3 regions of the Nitrospirillum guanabarense genome follow, and region 1 is predicted to be linked to each of the others. Evidence: predicted binding sites of a transcription regulator. Region 1 holds the regulator's gene; each other region holds the start of a gene.
What was found. The regulator PhoB, encoded in region 1, activates phosphate uptake and scavenging genes when phosphate is short. The targets are predictions, from matches to a motif close to TNTCATAAAACTGTCA.

Region 1 (3,240 bases):
AGCTGAAGGCGGCGGCGCGGAAGATCACCATCCGCGTCCAGGGGGGAGGATCTGCCCCGGGTGCAGGGGGATGAGGACCAGCTGACCCAGGTGTTCCAGAACCTGATCGACAACGCCATCAAGTACGGGCGCGAGCAGACCGACGTGGTGGTGGCGCTGGAACGGGCGGAGGCTCCGCCGGCGCCGGGCGCCACCGGCATCCGCGCCCGCCAGGCGGCGCCCCAGAAGGTGGTGGGCATCAAGGTGTCGGTGACCGACAAGGGCGAAGGTATCGCCCGCACCCATCTGCCCCGCCTGACCGAGCGCTTCTACCGCGTGGACGCCGCCCGCAGCCGCGCCCTGGGCGGTACGGGTCTGGGCCTGGCCATCGTGAAGCACATCGTCAACCGTCATCGCGGCCGCCTGACCATCGACAGCGAAGTGGGCAAGGGCAGCACCTTCACCGTCCACCTGCCCGGCGTGGAAAAGCCGGGGGAGAAGGCGGAAAAGCCCTTACCCCAATCTGCCCCGAATCTGTCACAGGAAGGCGGCCGGGGCGCCGCCTGACGGCGAAGCGGCTTCAGCGACCCGGGTGGCGGCACTACGGTCGTATGGCATAAGCCGCTGAAGCGGCGGCGCTTTTTGGAAATCAAGACGACCGGCAGCGCCGTCACAAAACTGTCGTTTATCTGTAGCAATTCCATAGCGACCTGTCGCTATGGTCCACCCTGCCCGACCGGCGATGTGTCCAGCCGGCCGCCGTTTTTCATGCCCCGGCCAGGACCGCCGGGGGTGGGGTGGTAAGAGAATGCCGGCCGAGCATACGGTTAAGTCGTTCGAGCAGCAGCTGCAGCGCCTGTCCAACCTGATCACCCAGATGGGTGGCGTGGCCGAAGCCCAGGTGGACGGCGCGGTCCAGGCGGTGGTGCGCCGCGACGCGGACCTGGCCGCCCGGGTGATGCAGGCCGACCATCAGCTGGACGACTATGAGCGCGGCATCGAGCAGGAGGCCGTGCGCATGCTGGCCCTGCGCCAGCCCGTGGGCGGCGACCTGCGCGAAATCCTGGCCGCCCTGAAGATTTCCGCCGACCTGGAACGCACCGGCGACTATGCCGCCAACATCGCCAAGCGCAGCATGGCGATGGCCAAGCTTCCCGCCGTGCGGCCCGTCAGCGCCATCCCGCGCATGGGCAAGCTGGTGGAAAGCATGCTGAAGGACGTGCTGGACGCCTATATTGACCGCGACGTGGGCAAGGCCATCGACGCCTGGAACCGGGATGAAGAGCTGGACGACCTGTACACCAGCCTGTTCCGGGAGGTCCTGACCTATATGATGGAAGACCCGCGCAACATCACCCCTTGCACCCACCTGTTGTTCATCGCCAAGAATCTGGAACGGGCGGGCGATCACGCCACCAATATCGCGGAAACCATCCACTTCCTGGTGCTGGGCCAGACCTTGACCTCCGACCGGCCCAAGCATGACCAGTCCAGCTTCGTCGTCGGTCCCACGGCCGATGTTGACCTGCACGGCAGCGGCCTGCACGGCGCCGACGCCGTGGACGATGTGTGAGCCTTTCCCCGGGCCGTTCCTCACGCCCGAACCTATAGACGACTTAGACTTGCCACCGCTTACCCGACCCCGGACAGCCAGTTTTAGGGACACCCCATGAACGCCTCGTTGAAGCCCTTGGTTCTGATCGTCGAGGACGAAGCCGACCTCGTCACGCTGCTGAGCTACAACCTGGAAAAGGAAGGCTTCCGGGTGCTGACCGCCGGCGACGGCGAGGAAGCCCTGCTGCTGGCCGATGAGCAGGCGCCGCACCTGGTGCTGCTGGACTGGATGCTGCCGCTGATGAGCGGGCTGGAGGTCTGCCGCCAGATGCGCCGCAACCCCAAGACCCGTGAAATCCCCATCATCATGCTGACCGCCCGGGGCGAGGAGGCGGACAAGGTGCGCGGCCTGAACTCCGGCGCCGACGACTACATCTCCAAGCCCTTCAGCCCGACCGAGCTGGTGGCCCGCATCCGCGCCGTGCTGCGCCGGGCCGTGCCCTCGCTGGCCGAGGAACTGCTGCGCTACGGTGACATCAGCATGGACCTGGCGGCCCACCGCGTGCGCCGCAACAGCCGCGACATCCACCTGGGGCCGACGGAATTCCGCCTGCTGCGCCATTTCATGCAGCACCCCGGCCGCGTCTTCTCGCGTGAGCAGCTGCTGGACATCGTCTGGGGCCACGACGTCTATGTGGAGCCGCGCACCGTCGACGTGCACATCCGCCGCCTGCGCAAGGCCCTGAACGAGGACACGGAACTGGACATGATCCGCACCGTGCGTTCGGCCGGCTATGCCCTGGACATGAAGTCGGCTTGATGGCGCGTGGCCTTTGACCTTGATGGATCAAAGGCCCCTTCGGACGCCGGGTTCCGACATGCGCCGGCTTGGCTTCCCCGGTTTACAGTCCGCCACGCCATCCGCAAACTTCCGGCGGCCCCTTTTCCTTGTGAATGAGGGACCGCGTCCTACGGCGCGAGGCCGAGTCTCGTGCCGCTGCTTGGGACATAGCGCTTCCTAAATCACGTCCGCGAACAGGGCGGCCGCGCCCACTTCCGAAAGGTGGATGGCGCGCGCCGCGCGCACGCGCATCTCCTCCTCATAATTTCGCGCGGCCTCCTCAGGCGAGGCTTGGCCGGCCAGGCACGCCGCCAGCACGGCGGCGTCCCGCAGGGCGGTGTTGGCGCCCAGGCCGCCGGCGGGGCTCATGGCATGGATGGCGTCGCCCAGGAAGGTCGCCGGTGCCGCCGTCCAAAGGGGCCAAGTACGGGCCAGGCGGGCGCTGCGCACCGGCAGCAGGGCCACGCCGTCCCGGTCGGCGTGCCGGAACAGGCCGCGCAGGCTGGGGTGCCAATCGCGGGCCAGATGCTCCGCCACCATCGCCGGCACCACACCGGGGAAAGCTCCGGTCAGCCGAGTACGGGGGCCGATCAACGCCCAGTAGAGATAGTCGGCCACAGGCGTGACGCCGGGTGGCGTGGCGCCCCAATCGAACAGCATGGGGTCGATGATGCCGGCATAGCCGTCCGCGAAGACCACGCTGGTGCCGGCGCACAGATCATCGCTCACCGCCGCCCGCACCTGGGGTGTCAGGGTGGTGCGGCCATAAAGACAGACCGCGCCCACGTCCAGCGGTTCCGCCTGCGGCATCAGCTGGCGGCGGACGGCGGAGTTGACGCCATCGGCGGCCACCACCAGGTCGGCGC
Region 2 (3,240 bases), 190 kb from region 1:
AGTTCAGGTTCAGGAAGCTGTAGCGCGCCACGGCTTCCCAGGTGCCCCACTGGCCGGCGCCGGGGTTCAGGGGCTTGTCCACCGTCGGGGCGCTGAAGGCGCCCTGGTTGGCGACGTAGTTGCGCTTCTGGCCGGTCAGGACCCAGCCGGCTTCGGCGTAGTAGCCGAAGAAGCTCGGGTCGTTGGTGGCCGTGGACAGGTCCTTACGGCGCTTCACGTCGATCTGGTAGCCTTCGCCCTGCGCCCAGAAGCTGTCGTAACGCACCGCGGCCTCGCCGCCGTAGATGGCGACGCTGTCGGCGTTGATGTTGCCGGTGTTCAGGATGGCGCCCAGGCCGCCGTAGCGGTTTTCCGGACGCTCGGACAGGGCCAGCACGTGCGAACCGGCGGCGTTCACGCCGTTGGTCTGCGGCGGGGCGTACATGTAGCCGACGTCGGCGCCGACATGGACGATGGTGTGCTCATCGTTGATCGGGCGGAACGCGGCGCGGGCGAAGGCGGCCTTCTGGTCGTCGGCCACGCCGGTCACGGCGCTGGAGGTGACGGAAGAGGTCGCGCCGCCGGTGCTGGTCAGCACGGTGGTGCTGCCGAACGGGCTGGTGTTGACGTTGGCGCCGGTCAGGTAGACGTCGGCGAAATAGTTGTCGCCAAAGGTGCGCACGCCGGCCGACAGGCGGCCTTCGCTGGCGATCAGGCCGGTCACGACGTTGTTGATGCCGGGGCGCTCGACCAGGCCGATGTCGTTGGAGCTGATGCTGTCTTCGAAGGTGAAGGCCGGCTGCATGGCGCCGACGTCGATCAGCCACCCCTTGTACCCGGTATAGGTCAACTGCGCGGTCTGCAGGCGGCCGGACTGGTTGAAGCGGCCGGGGAAGTCGGCCGTCACGTTGTAGGTGAAGTCGTTGAAGGCCTTGCCGGCGAAGCCGATGTAGGCGCGACGGAAGTTGAAGCCGTCGGTGGTGTCCTTGACCTGACGGTTGTCCGGGTTCTTGGCGTCCTGGAAGTTATAGCCGTAATCCAGGTGGATACGGCCGACGGGCTGGAAGCTGAACGCCTTGTCCGCGGACGTGAAGGTCGGCACGCCGTTGGGGAAGGTGATGCTGGGCAGGTTCGCCGTGGCGGCGGTGGCCGACGTGGCGGCCTTTTCGGCGGCGGCCTTGGACTCGGCGGCGGCCTTGTTGGCGGCGTCGGTCTGGGCCGAGATCGCCTGCAACTGGGCCTGCAGCGCCTGGATCTGCTTGTTCAGCGCGTCGATCTGCGCCTGGGTGGCCAGCGGAGTGGCGGCGGCGGCGGCAGTGGCGGAGGCGGCGTTCGACTTCTTATTTTCCGCAGCGGAGGCGCCGGCGGTGGCGAAAGCCACGCTCAGCACCGTGCCAGCGAGCAACACGGTCTTCAGGTTCATTCCTAGATTCTCCCATCATCCGGTCTACGGCATGCCGCCCAATCCCGGGGTTTCGGGGCCGACGTCACGCGTTTGGAGCGTTTGGGCTGCGGCCCTAACGAAGCGCTCGGTAGCAATATAGCATGACAGCGAGACTGCTAAAGGTTGACAGATTTATGAAAGGGGCTGGCTGTGGCGCCGCTGCAACAGTTTCGAGTCGGGTGTTTTAGCGGCCTTAAAGTAAGGCGGGGCAACAAATCCGGGACTACCGTAGTAGAGGCCGGAGGGGTGCCGGTGGCCCCCAAAAAGAGGTTTGGATGATCGATTGCATCTATAGTGTTGTGAATAGGGCGCACCCGGGAAGGTGCTTGCGACTATCGGCGACGGGCGGCGACAGGGCAGAAAAACCGTGCCGGTGCTGGTGGCGCGGAGACGCTTGAAAAGAACTTGAGAATCGCCCGTGTCCGGTGGCGCGCCCGTGCCGGCCGGGGGTGTTGCCGGTCCGCAAGGCGGTACGGGGCGTGAACGGGGCCTTGCCCTGCGACAAAACGCCCACAGTTTCATAAAACCGTAACATACTCGTCACCAAAGGTTCAGGACCCGGAATTTAGGGTCCGCCCGTCGAGACGGGATCAGGAAGCGGTCGCGGGGCATAGCCCTGGGCGAACCGGCCGGGGCCCCGAGACGGTCGACTAAGACGTTCCAACCCGTGGGGGAATCCCGTGAACTTTCAACCGAAGAACCTGCTGAAGGGCATGGTTGCCGCCGCGGCCGCGGTGATGATGGTGGGCGCCGCCCAGGCTGCCGACATCAGCGGCGCCGGCGCCACCTTCCCGTACCCCATCTACGCCAAATGGGCCGAGGCCTATAAGGCCAAGACCGGCGTGGGCCTGAACTACCAGTCCATCGGTTCCGGCGGCGGCATCAAGCAGATCAAGGCGAAGACCGTCACGTTCGGCGCCTCCGACATGCCCCTGAAGGCGGAAGAGCTGAAGGAAGCGGGCCTGCAGCAGTTCCCGATGATCATGGGCGGCGTCGTCCCCGTCATCAACGTGAAGGGCATCGCCCCCGGCCAGATCCAGCTGGACGGCCCGACCATCGCCAAGATCTACCTGGGCCAGATCGCCTCGTGGGACGACCCGGCCATCAAGGCGCTGAACCCCGGCCTGGCCCTGCCCAGCACCTCCATCGTTCCGGTGTACCGTTCCGACGGGTCGGGCACGAACTTCCTGTGGACCACCTACCTGTCCAAGGAAAGCAAGGAATTCGGTGATCGCGTCGGCGCCAACACCTCGGTGCAGTGGGCCGCCGGCCTGGGCGCCAAGGGCAACGAAGGCGTCGCCAACATGGTGAAGCTGACCGAAGGCGCCATCGGCTACGTCGAGTACGCCTACGCCAAGCAGAACAGCCTGACCTTCACCAAGCTGAAGAACAAGGACGGCAAGGTCGTCAGCCCGGAGATCAAGGCCTTCCAAGCCGCCGCCGCCGGTGCCGACTGGGCCAACGCCCCGGGCTTCTACCTGGTGCTGGTCGACCAGCCGGGCGCCGACAGCTGGCCGATCACCGGCGCCAGCTTCATCCTGGTCTACAGCCAGCCGCAGGATGGCGCCGCCGTCGCCGAGGCCCTGAAGTTCTTCGACTGGGCCTACAACAACGGCCAGGCCGCCGCCGAGCAGCTGGACTACGTCCCGATGCCGGCCGCCGTGGTCGCCCAGGTCCAGAAGTCGTGGGCCACGGTGAAGACCGCCGACGGCAAGCCCGTCTGGTCGAAGTAAAAGTCCTCGGGTAAAAGGAAGCGCCCCCGGGCTCCAGGTCCGGGGGACAAAGGTCGGGAGAGGGGTCGCCTACGGCTCCTCTCC
Region 3 (3,240 bases), on a different contig from region 1:
TCCAATGATGGACATGGGTGACCTTGCCGGACAGAAACGCGCTCATCCTCGCTATACCCTCTTTCCTGACACACCGGAAAACATCGCTTTAAGCCGCGGAGAATGGCGGTTTCCCACGCCCTTCCGCAAATGCGAAAATACACTGCCCTGGATCGCTGCGACTGCATATCTGGTCGAATGTTCCGATATTACAAGTCAGCTCTGGAGAAAAAATCCCTTCCCCACTGCGCCATGTGATCAACCAAAGGATGAGGGCGCCCCCACCGTGATAATCCTATCCTAAATGGTCACCCTGTTCGGGCAGGACGTTTGCGTTTTCTTTACGGGATGGGCTCCAGAGTGCCCTCCTGATCCTGGGGAGAGGATATGGCCGTGGACACCCACCAATCGACACCGCTGCGCGCCGACGCCGGTACGCTGATCGCCGACATCGCAACCGAGATCGGGCACCTGAGCGTCGACATCGCCGACGTGGTCGGCAGCATCCATCAGGTGGACAGCGCCATCGACAGCCAGGGCAAGCAGCTGGCCGGCATCCAGACGGCAACGCGCGACATCGTCGCCAGCAACCGCGCCATCGCCGGCATGGCGCAGGCGACCCAGGGCGTCGCCGCCGCAGCCCGGCGGGACATCGGCGCCTCGGCGGGGGAAATCCGCCAGTCGCTGTCCGCCATCGGCGACCTGGTCGCGGCGGTGAACGCCAGCGCGAACGAATTGGGCGGGCTGGAAGGCGCCATGGGCCGCGTGGCCCGGGTGTCCAGCGACATCAACCGCATTGCGGCCCAGACCAATCTGCTGGCCCTGAACGCCACCATCGAGGCGGCGCGCGCCGGGGAAGCCGGCAAGGGCTTCGCCGTCGTCGCCACGGAAGTGAAGGCCCTGGCCCGCCAGACGGCCGAGGCCACGGCCGAGATCGACGCCACCCTGAAGGCCCTGACCGACCAGGTGCGTCGCCTGACCGCCCGCATGGCGGCGGGGTCGGAGCAGGCGGAACGGGTGGGCCGCAGCACGGCCACCATCGGCCAGGCGGTGGAAACGGTGGGCACGGCCGTGGCCCAGGTGGAGCAGAACGCCACCGCCATCGCCGGCGCCACCGGCGACATCGCCCAGCGCTGCGACGGCTTCCAGGAGACGGTGGACGCGCTGCACCGCGACGCGGCCCTGTCCGGCACGGCGCTGAAAACGGCCACCACCCACCTGGACCGCACGCTGGAACGGGCGGAGGCCATCATGATGCTGACCGCCACCTCCGGCTACCCGACGGAGGACACGCCCTTCATCGACCGGGCGCGCGAAGCGGCGGCGCAAATCTCCGCCCGCATGGAACAGGCCCTGGCGGCGGGGGAGCTGACGCTGGACGACCTGTTCGACACCAACCTGAAGCCCATCGCCGGCAGCAACCCACCGCAGTTCATGACACGCTACATCCCCTTCCTCGACGCCGCCATCACCCCCCTGCACGACCCCGTCCTGGCCATGGACCCGCGCATGGTCTTCTGCGCGCCCACCGACCACAACCGCCTGATCCCTTGCCATAACCCGCAGTTCCGCAAGCCCCACGGGTCCGACCCGGTGTGGAACGCCGCCAACGGCCGCAACCGTCGCGTCTACATGGACAAGACCGCCAGCGCCGTCAGCCGCAGCACCGCCCCCTTCCTGCTGCAGACCTACCGCCGCGACATGGGCGGCGGCGTCTACGCCCTGATGAAGGACGCCTCCGCCCCCATCTGGGTGCGCGGGCGCCTGTGGGGCGGCCTGCGCGTCTGCTACCGCGCCTGAGGAACCCCGAACCCAACCCTTTTCGCCGGGCTGCAACACCAGCGTCACAAGACTGGCATACGCTGGGATTAGCATGCGGTTAAACGCGCCGGCCCGGGGGGCGGGCTGTGCGCGGCTGCGGTTTCCGACCCGGGACATGCCCGGGCGGAAAGCCCCGGCATTCAGGGGGAATGAGGCGACATGACGAAAGTCTACCGGGTCCTGTTTCTGTGCCAGTTCAACTCCGCCCGCAGCATCATGGCCGAGGCCCTGATGCGCCATTGGGGCCGCGGCCATTTCGAGGTGTTCAGCGCCGGGTCCGACCCGCTGCCGGAATGCAATCCCATCGCCCTGGATCTGCTGAAGCAGGCCCGCATCCCCACCGAAGGGTTGCACCCCAAGTCGTGGAACGAGTTCGCCGGCCCCGACGTGGCGCCTATGGACTTCATCTTCCACACCTGTGACACGAGCGCCGGCGCCACCGCCCCCGCGTGGCCCGGCCATCCCATGATCGCCCACTGGGGCTTCCCCGACCCGCAGGGGTTCAAGGGGTCCGAGGTGGAGCAGCGCGCCCTGTTCAACCTGCTGTTCGGCATGATCGAGCGCCGGGTGCGCATCTTCTGTTCCCTGCCGGAACAGAGCCTGGCCCGCCTGACGGCCGAGGCGCTGACGGCGATGCACAGCGAAGAGGGTTGGGCCGCGGCCAGCTGAAGCCGGCACCCGCCCCTTGTCCCATCCCATATGGTCAGGTCCCATGATGCCGCCCGACAGCCCGATGCCGGACATGAGCTTGCCCACCCCGATCCGGGGAATCGCGAACCGGCGCCTCGGCGTGCTGTTCGTCGGCCGGGTGAACGCCGGCCGCAGCATGATGGCGGAGGCGCTGCTGCGCCATCATGCCGGCCACCGATTCGATGCGCACAGCGCGGGCCTGACGCCGGCCGGCCGGCTGAACCCCTATGCCCTGGCCCGCCTGCGGGCGGAGGGCATCGCCACCCATGGCCTGGCGCCCAAGTCGCTGGAGCGCTTCATGACGCCGGATGCGCCAGCGGTGGACATCGTCATCACCGTCAGCGAGCTGGCGGCGACGGGCATGGCCGGCGCCTGGCCGGGCCAGCCGGTCACCGCCCATTGGGCGCTGCCCGACCCTGACCCCGCCCTGTACCCGGACGCGGCCAGCGACCCGGACGCGCTGGTGGATGCCATCTTCCAGGATCTGCGGCGGCGCATCGACGTGCTGTCCGCCCTGCCCGCCCACTGCCTGCTGGCGCTGAGCCAGTGGGGGGATGAGGGCGACGATGGGCTGCGCACCGCCTGATCCCGCGAGACACGAAAGCCCCAAGGGCGGATAATTAAGCCGCCGATGGATAAAGCATACCCAGCGCCGCCGATAATTCAGCTGAATATAGCAATCATTGCATTTTTCCGGATTTTGCGAAAAGCGGGTGCCTTGTTGTGACACCGCTCACTGGCAGTGGCATG

Region 2: a site for PhoB is predicted at 1,548-1,563, ahead of UAA55_RS27810 (OprO/OprP family phosphate-selective porin). Genes of this name have one in related genera too.
Region 3: a site for PhoB is predicted at 1,822-1,837, ahead of UAA55_RS03955 (arsenate reductase ArsC). Genes of this name have one in related genera too.

The regions. Positions count from the first base shown of each region.
Region 1 is NZ_JAYEER010000004.1:2,299,822-2,303,061, forward strand. It holds gene UAA55_RS28675 (histidine kinase dimerization/phospho-acceptor domain-containing protein) at 1-74, shown strand, start outside; gene UAA55_RS28680 (ATP-binding protein) at 61-546, shown strand; gene phoU (phosphate signaling complex protein PhoU) at 788-1,552, shown strand; gene phoB (phosphate regulon transcriptional regulator PhoB) at 1,649-2,353, shown strand; gene UAA55_RS28695 (FAD-dependent oxidoreductase) at 2,552-3,240, opposite strand, start outside.
Region 2 is NZ_JAYEER010000004.1:2,108,329-2,111,568, reverse strand. It holds gene UAA55_RS27810 (OprO/OprP family phosphate-selective porin) at 1-1,402, opposite strand, end outside; gene pstS (phosphate ABC transporter substrate-binding protein PstS) at 2,104-3,156, shown strand.
Region 3 is NZ_JAYEER010000001.1:949,492-952,731, reverse strand. It holds gene UAA55_RS03965 (ferredoxin--NADP reductase) at 1-46, opposite strand, end outside; gene UAA55_RS03960 (methyl-accepting chemotaxis protein) at 367-1,779, shown strand; gene UAA55_RS03955 (arsenate reductase ArsC) at 1,960-2,469, shown strand; gene UAA55_RS03950 (arsenate reductase/protein-tyrosine-phosphatase family protein) at 2,543-3,076, shown strand.